DNA from 4 places in the Alteromonas sp. V450 genome. Region 3 is predicted to be linked to each of the others. Evidence: predicted binding sites of a transcription regulator. Region 3 holds the regulator's gene; each other region holds the start of a gene.
What was found. Region 3 encodes LexA, which represses DNA repair genes until DNA is damaged. Its sites were predicted from a motif close to TACTGTATNNNNATACAGTA; they were not measured.
Positions count from the first base shown of each region.

Region 1 (3,218 bases), 1.0 Mb from region 3:
TCCAGTTACTACTTGCTCCTATCATTTCTCCCAATGAAAATAGATAGCCTCCAGTTCCTGTACCAATATTAACCATATCAGCAACAGCGTTATTAAAATGGAAATCACCATGACCCGTAAGTAAAAACTCACCCACTGAACCTAAGGATGAAGTTGAGGTCGCATCTGAAAGCATATCCCAATACAAATCTGTACCTTGAGACACTGTTGATGTTCCTGATGGAGTAAATGTTATTAATCCAGCATTAGCTAATCCACTAACAGCCAAAGCAACGCTAGCCACTAAGCCTTTTAAAAATTTATTTTTCATTTGAATTTTCCTTTTAATACCTTTCCATCGAGGTTGGAAGGTATTTAATAAAGCTATAAAAAATATTTTTTGGTTATGTAGCACGCAGTATGCCAATTAGGTAAGTTAAGAAAAAACAATAGGTTAGTGAATTTTTATAATTTAAGATTAGTGCCTTTGCAAAATAACCTGACACTAAAACCGGTTATTCATGATGCTTGGTAGATGTTCGGTTTTGTTACGATACACTTCGTCCATTCGTATTTTATCGAGGCTAAAAGACAACATATCTTCTGCGGTAAATCTTTTTCTAGTTAACCCAAGCCGCATCGCTGGAGTGGAAGGTTTAGGTTTGTTATTACCAGAAAAGTTGCGGTTGATAGTACGTTCATTGGTCATGCAATAATTAAAGTAAACACGTTTGATTTCGATAAGCTTTGCCATCCATTCCGAGTTGTAACCTGCATAGGCATTCCAACGCTTTGCATTGGTGGCACTGGTAACTGGCCTTTCTAAAAAGTTAATGTGTCTTCGTAGGATTTGAAACCAATTATCAACACCATAAAGTGATGCGCTTGCCAAGCATTTTGCAATCAACTTTTGGTTCATTTCTTTCACATCACCCAGAGGCAACATCAACGCTAAACGCGATTCGCTATTAGTTTATTATCCATTCTGATTTGGCATTACCTACTCTCACTCTATTTGATAGTTGTGCTTGCCTAATCGGCGCTTAAGCTCACTATTGGCTTTGTACGTTGAGTTCTTTGCCACAACACCAAAATTCTCACATTCTGGATTTTTACAAAAGTTAAGCTGGGTATATGAACCTGTCTCTTTGTTCTTGTAGGCTCTTGGGATGGGTATCGCTTTTGTTGGTGAATGTTTATTTTGCTGTGGCGTTGATTTTAATGGCTCCGCTGTCTCATCAAGTAATTTGATAAATAACTCGGCACACAAAGTCGTATCAAGCAACGCACCGTGTTTTGTTCGACTTGAAATATCAATACCGTATCTCAAGCAAGCGGCATCTTGACTGATTTTTCTAACACCAAGTTTTTCTTTTGCAAATTCCATTGTACATGTAACTTCTGCACAGATATCGGAAATGGTTGAAGTATAGTTAACGCGATTTAACTCTGCGTTTAAAAATCTTAAATCAAACGCGGCATTGAAGATAATAAGGTGACTTCCTCTAATAAACTCAATGAATTGTTGATGAATATCGCTAAAGGTAGGTTTATCTACTAAGTCTTCATCTAGGATTCCGTGAACCTGAAAAGCTCGCTTAACAGACTTTTTTCCCTCAGGATTAATTTTGAGGTTAAACACACAACCAGTAGGAGCAGCATCTTCATATTCAATGCAGGCTAGGTCGATAATTCGATGGTTACCTTGGAGGGGATCTAAACCTGTTGTTTCCGTATCTAAGAAGACATATTTCGTCATAATAACTACTCCAATAAATAATATTATAGGAGGTTTTAGCGCGTTTTAAATAACCCATTGAAAAAACTAGCTAATCGTACATTATTTCGATGATTTTGTAGTAACAAGTGAACGACAGAATAAATTTAATTGTTATTTTTCAGTGGTGTAGAATAAAAAGAGCCACTGTTGTAAAACAGTAGCTCCGAGTTGACTCAATAGCCCGCATACGAGCAGTTTTTTTTTAGAATTAGACATTTTGTGTTTCGACAAAACGGCTATACAAAACAAGAAAGCAGAGAGTTAAGATATCGACGGCCTTTTGCGGTTACTTGCCAGTGACTATCTGAAATAGAAAGTAGCCCTTGTTGATGAGCATCAGACAGGGCGCGCTTAACGTCATCTGTTAATTCAGTACCTGTGAAGTCATTAAAATCACTTATCGGGCAAGGCTCAACTAAACGAAACCGGTTCATAAAGAACTCAAACGGCAGGTCGTCTCTACTTACCAGCGTTTGCGTATCTAAATACGGTCGGCTCATTTCCATGTAGCCTCTTGGATGCTTCACTTTTACGGTACGATGAATAGTGCCATTAGCGGCATCGGTAATCTTTCCGTGGGCACCACAGCCAATGCCTAAGTAGTCGCCAAAGCGCCAGTAATTCAGGTTATGGCGGCATTGATGGCCTGCTTTGGCGTAGCCTGAAATCTCGTACTGGTGATAGCCCGCACGCTCTAGAAGGCTGTGGCCTTTTTCCTGTATTTCCCACAGAATGTCTTCGTCAGGTAGCTCTGGTGGTTTTGAATAGAAAGGCGTGTTTGGCTCGATAGTAAGCTGGTACCACGACAGGTGATAGGGATTTAACTCAATACCTTGCTTTAAATCTGACATGGCATTCTCTACGCTTTGCTCAGGTAGACCATGCATAAGATCTAAATTAAACGTGGGTAGCCCCGCACTGTGTGCTTGTTTTACCGCATTTTCAGCTTGGCTTTCATTGTGAATACGGCCTAGCACTTTTAAATGCTTCGGCTGAAAGCTTTGAATGCCCACCGATATTCGGTTTACGCCTGCCTGATAAAAGCCCGCAAACTTACCTGCCTCAACGGTACCTGGGTTGGCTTCCATGGTTATTTCAGCAGTGTCGCTCAAATTAACCCGCTCTTTTACGCCGTTTAAGATGTCAGCCATGGCCTCGCTTGAAAACAAACTGGGCGTGCCACCGCCTATAAAGATAGTCTCGACAGGGCGGTCGCCAATACGTTTGGCATCAATGGCTAAATCGTCCAGCAGGTGCGCCACATATTCTTTCTCGGGTAAATCAGACTTAAGCCCGTGAGAGTTAAAATCACAGTACGGACACTTTTGAACACACCAAGGAATGTGGATATAAAGGCTAAGCGGTGGATTACGCAAAAGTCGCTCTCATATTATCAAGCAAAATCGCTAAGGCGTTGCCGCGATGGCTAATGCGGTTCTTCTCGGCTTTTTCCAATTCT
Region 1 is NZ_MODU01000004.1:4,275,765-4,278,982, forward strand. It holds gene BK026_RS19900 (PEP-CTERM sorting domain-containing protein) at 1-310, opposite strand, end outside; gene BK026_RS18885 (hypothetical protein) at 485-907, opposite strand; gene BK026_RS18890 (exonuclease domain-containing protein) at 986-1,738, opposite strand; gene hemW (radical SAM family heme chaperone HemW) at 1,996-3,135, opposite strand; gene BK026_RS18900 (XTP/dITP diphosphatase) at 3,128-3,218, opposite strand, start outside.
Region 1: the regulator LexA is predicted to act here: its motif matches at 1,803-1,822, upstream of BK026_RS18890 (exonuclease domain-containing protein).

Region 2 (3,218 bases), 850 kb from region 3:
CTGTAATAAGGGAACTTTTCCTGCTCTTTTTTTCTCGATGCTCTTTGTTTATTTCTTGATAATCACTGGTGAAGTCAAAATTCACATCAGAAACGAATACAAAACCTGAATGATTATCAACGGTTGAAGTGTTCACAATAGGCGTAGGTTTTGGCATGTTATGGTCGCCCCAGTTACTTAAATAGAACTGTCTATCTGAACTGAGACTAAGTGTTCTAGTCGCTACAGCATGGTCAATCATCTGTGAATGATAATGGTCAAAGGCTAACGCTTGCTCGTAGAAAAAGTTGATTTTGTCGTAGATAACCTTGGCACCGAGTTCATGCTTTTCCATCATGCGATTGAGGATGTCTTTATTCATTAATTCTTTAAAGATTTTAACGTTATCTGCATCTCTGTAATGACGGTTTGCTGGGTTTAACTTAACAGTTAACTTACTATTACATGCATGACAGGTAAGAAGTTGTGAACCTAGCTTTTCTTCCTTGATTATTTGAGTAACAGGCTTGCCGCCTTTTCTGGTTGGCTTTTTAACAACACGCTCAATAATGCGGTCAGGCTGCGCTTTTCCATCTAACTTGTAGAGTTCCGGGTGGGTGTAAATCCCCTTATCTCTATTTTTACACCGAGGCTTGAACTTTTTAATGCCTCGCCTATTCTCAGGGGATGTTGGAATATAGTAGGGCCGAAACGTCTTAGGTTGACCGGGTATAGCCTTATTCTGACACGTTGGCTCGACTGGCTCGTATATGGTTGAAAGGCGTTTTACTTCTAATTCAAAACAACGATTGTGAATCATGGTGGTACTATGACCACATAATTTGCAGGTGAGCAGGTGCTCGGATTTATCGTCACTCCATGTAAGCTTGTATTCGTTGCCTAAACCTCGCTTAAGCTCACCATTGGCTTTGTAAGTCGGGTTTTTAGCTACGACACCAAAATTCTTACATTCTGGATTTTTACAAAAGTTAAGTTGGGTATATAAACCCGTTTCTTTGTTTTTGAAAGCTCTTGGAATGGATATGGCTTTGGTTGGCGTATGTTTATTTTGTTGTGGTGTTGATTCTAGTGGTTCAACCGAATCATCAAGTAATTTGAAAAACAGCTCTGCACACAGTGAAGCATCAAGTAACGCACTGTGTTTGGTTCGACTAGAAATATCAATATTGTATCGTAAGCAAGCTGCATCTTGACTGATTTTTCTAACACCGAATTTGCTCTTGGCAAGCTCCATTGCGCAAGTCACTTCAGCACAAATATCAGAAACCGTTGAAGGGTAATTAACGCGGTTTAACTCAGCATTTAAAAAACGTAAGTCAAAAGCCGCATTGAAGATAACGAGATGCCTGTCTTTGATGAATTCAATGAATTGCTGGTGGATATCACTAAAGGTCGGTTTTCCCTCTAATTCTTCATCTAGGATTCCGTGAACTCGAAAAGCGCTCTTTACAGACTTTTTGCCTTCAGGATTAATTTTGAGGTTGAATACATGTCCTGTTGGAGTGGAATCTTCATATTCTACGCAGGCTAGGTCGATGATCCGATGGTTGCCCTTATGGGGATCTAAACCTGTCGTTTCCGTATCTAAAAAGACATATTTCGCCATACTTACCACTCCTATAGCCAATATTATAGGAGGTTTTGACGAATTTTAAATAACTCATTGAAAAAACTGACTAATCGTACATTATTTCAGTTCTTTGAACTGTAAAACCCAGCTTTCACTAGAAATTTATTCGTTATTTTTCAGTTCTATATAACGAAAAAGAGCTACTATTAAAAAATAGTAGCTCCAAGTTGACTCAATAGCCCGATCGTAGATCGCTCTTTTTATCATCTTCGTTTCACTACAGCGCTTAAGGTGTAGTAAGTTTTTTCGGGTCTAGCAGTGATTCTAGTTCGCCTCTTGGGATATCTGTCATCGCTTCAGCCACATCAATAACAGGCTTGTTTTCTTTGTAGGCTGTTTTTGCTATTTCTGCGGCTTTAGCATAGCCAATAACAGGGTTGAGCGCGGTAACGAGCACAGGGTTTCTGTAAAGCGCAGGTTCAATATTATCTTGATTTACCGTAAAGCCCTCAATTGCCTGCTCGCCGATGAGCGTTGCACTGTTAGTCATTAGCGACAGACTTGAAAGCAAATTGCTGGCAATCATCGGTAGCATTACATTTAACTCAAAATTCCCAGACTGCCCACCTATAGTAATCGCCGTATCGTTACCTATTACCTGTGCTGAAGCCATCGCCACCGCTTCTGGAATAACCGGGTTTACCTTGCCGGGCATAATTGATGAACCTGGCTGCAGTGCAGGCAGCGCAATCTCACCCAAGCCCGCCAAAGGCCCAGAATTCATCCAGCGCAAGTCATTAGCAATTTTCATAAGGGTGACAGCCAGACTTTTTGTCGCACCGGAAAGCGTCACTGCTGTGTCTTGAGAGCCAATCAATGCAAAAAAATTGTCAGCGGGCTTAAACGCGATATCGGTCAGTTCAACGAGTGTATCTGAAAATGTCGTAGCAAAATCCGCATGGGCGTTTACACCTGTACCCACCGCAGTGCCTCCTTGGGCAAGGGTTTGAATAGCTGGCTGCACAGCGCGCAGGGTTTTAACCTGCTGCTTAAGCTGAGAAGCCCAAGCCAGTAAGCTTTGATCCATGCCCACAGGCATCGCATCCATGAGATGAGTGCGTCCGGTTTTACAGTATTGCGCTACCGACTTTGCTTTAACTTCAATAGTACGAACTAAACGTTCAACGGCCGGTATAAGCTCGTTTGACAATGCAATAGCCGCGCTAACGTGAATGGTGGTAGGGATCACATCATTTGAACTTTGCCCGTAATTTACATGATCATTCGGATGAACCTCTTCGCTAGAATAACGAGAAGCTAAGCGAGCAATGACCTCGTTGGCATTCATGTTTGTGCTGGTACCTGAGCCAGTCTGGAATATATCAACGGGAAAATGCTGCATCACATCATCAAGTGCCAACAGGTCATCACAGGCTCGAACTATCCCTTGACCGCGATCGTTGTCCAGCACTTTGAGTTTCATGTTGGCTTGTGCCGCGGCTTTTTTTACAGTGATCAACGCGCGTATAAAGGCTTCGGGCATGCATTGCCCGCTAACAGGAAAGTTTTGAATGGCACGCTGAGTTTGCGCGCCGTAGAGTGCATTTTCGGGGACCTGAAGCTCGCCCATACTGTCGCGTTCTGTGCG
Region 2 is NZ_MODU01000004.1:2,431,168-2,434,385, forward strand. It holds gene BK026_RS10630 (exonuclease domain-containing protein) at 1-1,606, opposite strand, end outside; gene BK026_RS10635 (lyase family protein) at 1,857-3,218, opposite strand, start outside.
Region 2: the regulator LexA is predicted to act here: its motif matches at 1,671-1,690, upstream of BK026_RS10630 (exonuclease domain-containing protein).

Region 3 (3,218 bases):
CTCTTGCTTGCCAGACAATATTGCCCGAGCTGATTGATATTTCAGACAGCCAGTTTGCGTTTATTGCGCAAATGAAAGATCAGGATACACAGCCAAAACTGTTCGTACATGCAATATCAGAAATCACTTGGGACAGTGAAAGCTTAACGCAATACAATGAATACAAGAAGCGCAATCTGTACTTCTCTAACTTTGACAACCTTTTTGGCAGCGTAGTGACCTCTGGCAAGATGACAATTAGCAACGTCGCAGGTAGCCACCCCCATTCTAAAGGTGTCCCTGCCGGCCATCCTCGAATAAGCCGATTTTTGGGCTTGCCCATTTCAGTGAAAGAGCGCGTTGTTGGCATGATAGGTCTAGCTAATAAATTCGAGCCATATACCCACGCTGACGCGGATTTTTTACAGCCGTTGCTAGATGCATTAGCGGGCTTGTTTTACGCTGTCGAACTTGAGGATGCAAGAGCCGTTGCAGAGGAAAAACTGCGGCGTCTGGCGATGACGGACTCGCTTACCGGCTTGTATAATCGAAGAGCGTTTGTTGAAAAGTGCCAAGCATTGACCCATGAAGATAAGCAAGTGAGTGTCGCAGTTATTGATATTGATCACTTCAAGGAAGTCAACGATACCTATGGTCACGACGCAGGCGATCAGGCGCTAATTGCGGTGGCGAACTTAATTGACGAGTTTTATGTTGAGCCAGATATTGTCTCGCGGTTAGGCGGAGAAGAATTTGCGATAGTGTCTGTCTTCGAAACACGAGACCAGGAAGTTGAACGACTCAATAAGCTTCGTGAAGCAATTGAGAAGTGCAAAGTACAATATAAGAAAGATAGTATTTCACTGACAATTAGTATAGGTGCTATGTTTGTTGATAGTACTTACCATGTCGATTTTAGCCATCTCCTCTCCCAGGCTGATAAATTACTCTACCAAGCAAAAACAATGGGCCGCAACCGCGTGATGTGCCAACAATAATCAGAGCAGGCGTCAAACACTTACAACGCACATACCGCTTGTGATTTATTTTTAGGTGTATATACTTACAGGAACTGTATGAACAGACAGGTCTTTTATGCGCCCATTAACAGCTAGACAATCAGAAGTTTTAGAACTAATCAAAACAACGATGCAAGATACGGGAATGCCGCCAACGAGAGCGGAAATTGCCAGAGAGCTTGGTTTTCGCTCAGCGAACGCTGCTGAGGAGCACCTTAAAGCACTAGCGCGTAAAGGTGTGATAGAAATTTTGCCTGGAACCTCGCGTGGTATAAAGCTAAACATACCATTAGACGACGAAAGCGCGGAAGAAGAGGGGTTACCGTTAATTGGGCGCGTTGCAGCAGGCGAACCCATTCTGGCGCAAGAGCACGTTGAATCGCATTACAAGGTGGATCCTGCATTATTTAGTCCTCATGCTGACTTTTTGCTTCGCGTGAGCGGAATGAGTATGAAAGATATTGGCATTTTAGATGGTGACCTGTTGGCAGTGCACAGAACTACAGACGTTCGCAACGGACAGGTGGTTGTTGCGCGTGTTGACGAAGACGTCACGGTTAAACGTCTAGAACGACGAGGCGCAGAGGTTTTACTGCACGCTGAAAATGAAGAGTTTTCTCCAATCAAAGTTGACCTTGCTTCGGAACCTTTTGCGATAGAAGGGATAGCGGTTGGTGTTATTAGAAACGCTGACTGGATGTAGTCCCTTAATTTCAATTTATGACCTTTAAGCAAAAGCGGCAATATAGCCGCTTTTTTTATGCGTTAATTGCCCTGATTTAGTGCAAATTTCCTAAGTTAGCATGGGATTATGTGTTTCTTAATAAAGGCTGCTAGTAGCAATTTTATCCGCAAAGCAGTGACAGCACCGAACTGCAACTTTCCCCTCTTTTACATCGCTAAACTTATTTGGCTTATTTAATTCGCCTTTCTTTTCTCTGTTAGCTTTTGATTTCAGGAAGGTTTTTGTTATCGAAAGCTTTTTGTCTAGTTTCTAATTCATTGTGTTAAAAATACGGTCGTTTGACCAAACGCCGGGGTAACTTCGAAAGTGTTAAGGATAACGTACAGCATAGTTTGATTAAATTTTAACCGTTTCGTTAAATTTTTAACAGAAAAGACTAGACGGCACGTCATTATTGCGCAATTCTTAAGCAGAGATTAACAAAATAATAACAATGACTCTAAATTTGTTTTACAAATTGAGGTTATGGGTCAAACGTTCGCAACCATCTGGTAGGGACAGCGCGCATCAACATTTAGCGTTAATGGTTCTACCATTACGGAGGTGCTGAGTGAAACAAGTAACGACCGTCATAACAAAAGGGCTAATACGCTTATCGCTTTTGTTTTTTTCTTTTTCTGTGTTCGCGCAAGATTCAGGAGGAGAAAACTCCTCTGTCAATTTACGACGCGGCGCGACAGATATAAGTGGGCAGGTTTACGATCTGCATATGCTTATGTTTTTTATCTGTGTTGGTATTGCTGTTGTAGTCTTTGGCGTAATGTTCGCGTCAATGTACTTGCATAGAAAGTCCAGGGGCGCCAAGCCCGCCAACTTTCACGAAAATGTAAAAGTTGAAATTGCATGGACCGTTGTTCCTTTCCTTATTCTTATTTTTATGGCCATTCCTGCTGCCAATACGCTTATCGCAATGGAGGACACCTCTGAACCGGATATGACGGTATTGGTTACGGGTTCTCAGTGGAAGTGGCACTACAAATATATGGATAGTGACGTTGAGTTTTATTCCCTGCTTGCTACGCAAAGAGAGCAAATAGAGAACAAATTCGAAAAAACTGACAACTATCTGCTTGAAGTGGACCGTCCGTTAGTTATTCCGACAGGTAAAAAAGTTCGCTTTTTGATTACCTCTGATGACGTTATCCACTCGTGGTGGGTGCCCGATTTCGCAGTTAAGAAAGACGCAAACCCAGGCTTTATTAATGAAACTTGGACTAACGTTAACGAACCAGGGATCTACAGAGGTCAATGTGCCGAATTATGCGGAAAAGACCACGGCTATATGCCCGTAGTCGTTATTGCTAAAGAGCCTGCTGAATTTGACGCGTGGATGAGCGAACAAGAAGAAATTGTGCGTCAAGCGAAGGAAGAGGAACAACGCCTCTTATCGATGAACATGTCTATGGACGAATTGATGAAAGAAGGCGAGCGTGTTTATAACGCCACATGTGCTGCGTGTCACATGCCTAATGGTG
Region 3 is NZ_MODU01000004.1:3,279,484-3,282,701, reverse strand. It holds gene BK026_RS14395 (diguanylate cyclase) at 1-977, shown strand, start outside; gene lexA (transcriptional repressor LexA) at 1,075-1,701, shown strand; gene coxB (cytochrome c oxidase subunit II) at 2,294-3,218, shown strand, end outside.

Region 4 (3,218 bases), 120 kb from region 3:
CGCTTCTCTAAAATGAATTCCCACACAAATTTGCAAACTTTGTAAGTTTCGCGCCCTTAGATAATGTGAAAAATGTTCAAGCTGTTGCGTAATGTAAGGTATGAGGTGCTGAGTATTTTCAATGTCAAAAGGAAGTTGAGATGTCAGCACAAAATGAGAGGCAGGCCTGAACAAGGTGACGCGTGGATAAGTTTCACCCCGCAATGCGGTGAGATAGGTTATGGTGGCGTTGTCGAAGCGTCTTCCAAGTTCATGTACAGGCATTGCCAATAATTGGTGTACTTGCGTTATGCCTACACGAGAAAGCGATTCCACAACCTTGGACGATAATGCGGTATACGAAAGAGAGCATTGAGAAAGCGCTTTCTTGATTTTTTCGGGGTGTACTATATACCTATTGAGCTTTTGATATGCCAGTACCTTGGCGGCATCTATTGTCCATGCGGTGGCGAAATAATAATGTGTTTGAGACTGTGTGAGTTCATGGCGCAGCGTATTCCATAGCGCCCGATGGCCGCCGTAATAGTGTGTAAGGTTGTCCAGCCTCACAGCTAAACCATTATGGTTATCTAGCACCATATCTGATGCAAATGGATAGAGCCGTGTGGCCAACTGGGTAAGTAATGAGTGCTCATTATCGGCTTCGAATGGCAAAATATGCACTTCAGGACAAAACGCTGCGGCCTGCGCAAGTCCGTGACCAACCTCAATGCCAGCTTGTTGCGCGCTACTGTTTATTTGCACAATAGCATTACTTTTATTGCAATATACCACAGTAGGAGAAGCCTCTGTGTCCATCGTATTAATGTGCTCGAGCGATGTTCGAAGATGCGCATCCAGCGTTAGTTGGTAGCAATAAAAATACCCCCACAACATGGTTAGCTCACAACATGTTGTGCAGCCTGATCAGTGACTTTGTTCTGCTGCATGGCCCATTGAATAGCATGATTGTCAGGCGTCCAACTATGGGGGATAACAATGTTATGTACTGGCCAGCCATGCCGCTGTTTCTTTATGTTAACTGCAAGCTTTTGATCTGTGGGTTCTAATGTAATGTCTAGGGCAATAGGGAGAGATTGAATATTCTCTTGCAGTGAAACTTGAAGCGGGGTGTATAACAAGCACAGTGCGTCATTATGTGCTGCAGCTACCTGAAGTCGGCGTGCAGCTTTACCTGAAATAGCGCTATTCCAAAGCACAACGCAGTGACATGCTGTGCTCTTCAAGCATTGCTCTGCTGCCCATAATGCGTCGTCTTCGGTGTCTGTGTTTACAACTAATACCTGTTGTGTGTTGAATCCTAAATTTTCTAACCAAGGTGTTTGTAGCATGCCTGGCGGATTAATAAATATCACCATTTTATGTGTACGTTGGCTACACAGTACTTTCTTAAAAAGGGTCAGCTCTCCTACACCAGTAGACGATGAAACTCTTATTAACCCAGAAATAGCAATACCGCCATTCAAAGCGGTGTCTAAACTATCAATACCCAATAAAAATTTTGGATCTTTGGTATTTTTTTCGCTAGCCCGCCATATGTGCGGGTGCTTGTTGAGCGTTAATAGTGACTTTTTCATAAGACTCAAAATGAACTGTATTTTTATACAGTATTATAGTGCAGCGTTAACCCTTTTCAAGATAAAACATGAAAGAGAAAATCCGCATTTCGCTAACTTGCTGAAAAGCCTAAAAGGATAAAGATTAAATTTGTGAAGGGTGTAACTAAGCCGCCTAAATTATTCGGCGGCTTATGGAAAGCATGTTTTTTTAAGAAGGAGTATCTGTAGAGGACGGTGTTTTTGTGCCTGTTACCGTATTTGTAAGGTGCTGACAAAAAGCAATGAATCCATCGGCAGTATTTTTAGCCCAAACCATACGAATACTGCTTGGTAGATCTTTTACAACTTCTTTAATTTCTTCTAGGCTGATGTCTTCGTTAGACAGTACCTTATTTAATGATTCTTCTAGCGAATACCCCTTCTCACAACAGTGCATAACAATGCCGGAAAAGTTCTGCATCAATGGGAATAGTGCATCGTACTGAGCTTGGCTTATAAGCTTGCTTTTAAACGCACTTTCCATACGAGCACTGAAATTCTTTTCCAGCGCATCGGTAACGAGTACTAAATTCCTGTAGGCATAAGTGATTTTACTGTTAGTTTGCTTGTTAGTGTTGCGCAACAGCGCTAACTCTTTCTGTAAATTTTGAGCGCGCAGTACAAAATAAATTAAAAATAAAACGAGTAGCCCAATAACCCCAAATGCAACCATCATTTTTCTTTTGCCTTTTGTTCTTGTATGAATGCGTTTATGTGTTGTTCTAAGATGAATAAAGGAACGGAGCCGTTTTCCAAAACAGCGCGGTGAAACTTACGTACATCAAAGGCCTCGCCCAATTCTGCTTCGGCTTTTGCACGTAGCGCTTTAATTTTTATTTCTCCAATTTTGTATGATAACGCCTGTGCAGGCCATGAAATATAGCGGTCGATCTCTGTGTTAACGTTATGTTCAGAAAGGGCCGTGTTGTCCATCATATAAGCTACAGCTTGGTCTCTACTCCAGCCCATGGTATGCATACCCGTATCCACAACCAAGCGGCATGCGCGCCACATTTCATAGCTTAAACGCCCAAAATTATCATACGGGTCTTCATAAATTCCAGCCTCTATACCTAGGAACTCAGAATATAACCCCCAACCTTCACCAAAAGCAGAAATGTAGGTGTTACGACGTACCATAGGTAAATTTTCAAGCTCAGCGGCTAATGATATTTGTAAGTGATGGCCAGGTACTGCCTCATGGAGGGTTAATGCAGGTAATGCGTACAAAGGGCGTTTATCTAGTGCATAAGTATTTACCCAATAGTAGCCAGGCTGATCGTCTCGGCTTGGATGAATATAGCGTCCTGTTGTGTATTTTGGCGCAATCGTATCTGGAACGGGTGCCACGCCATAAGGTGTTCTAGGTAAGTACTCAAATAGCGAAGGCAGTTTAGCATCCATTTTTTTAGCAATAAATGAGGCTTCTTTTAGCAACTCTTCTGCGCTGGTGGCGTAAAATTGTGGGTCTGTACGCAGAAATTTGATGAAGTCATTGATATCGCCTTTAAATTCAAGCTCATCAATGACTTGCTGCATTTCTGCGCGAATACGCTTCACTTCTGATAAACCCAGCGTATGAATTTCATCTGGTGTCATATTGGTCGTTGTGTAGTGCTT
Region 4 is NZ_MODU01000004.1:3,402,626-3,405,843, forward strand. It holds gene BK026_RS14955 (DNA polymerase Y family protein) at 1-876, opposite strand, end outside; gene imuA (translesion DNA synthesis-associated protein ImuA) at 879-1,577, opposite strand; gene BK026_RS14965 (hypothetical protein) at 1,768-2,274, opposite strand; gene BK026_RS14970 (DUF885 family protein) at 2,271-3,218, opposite strand, start outside.
Region 4: the regulator LexA is predicted to act here: its motif matches at 1,591-1,610, upstream of imuA (translesion DNA synthesis-associated protein ImuA).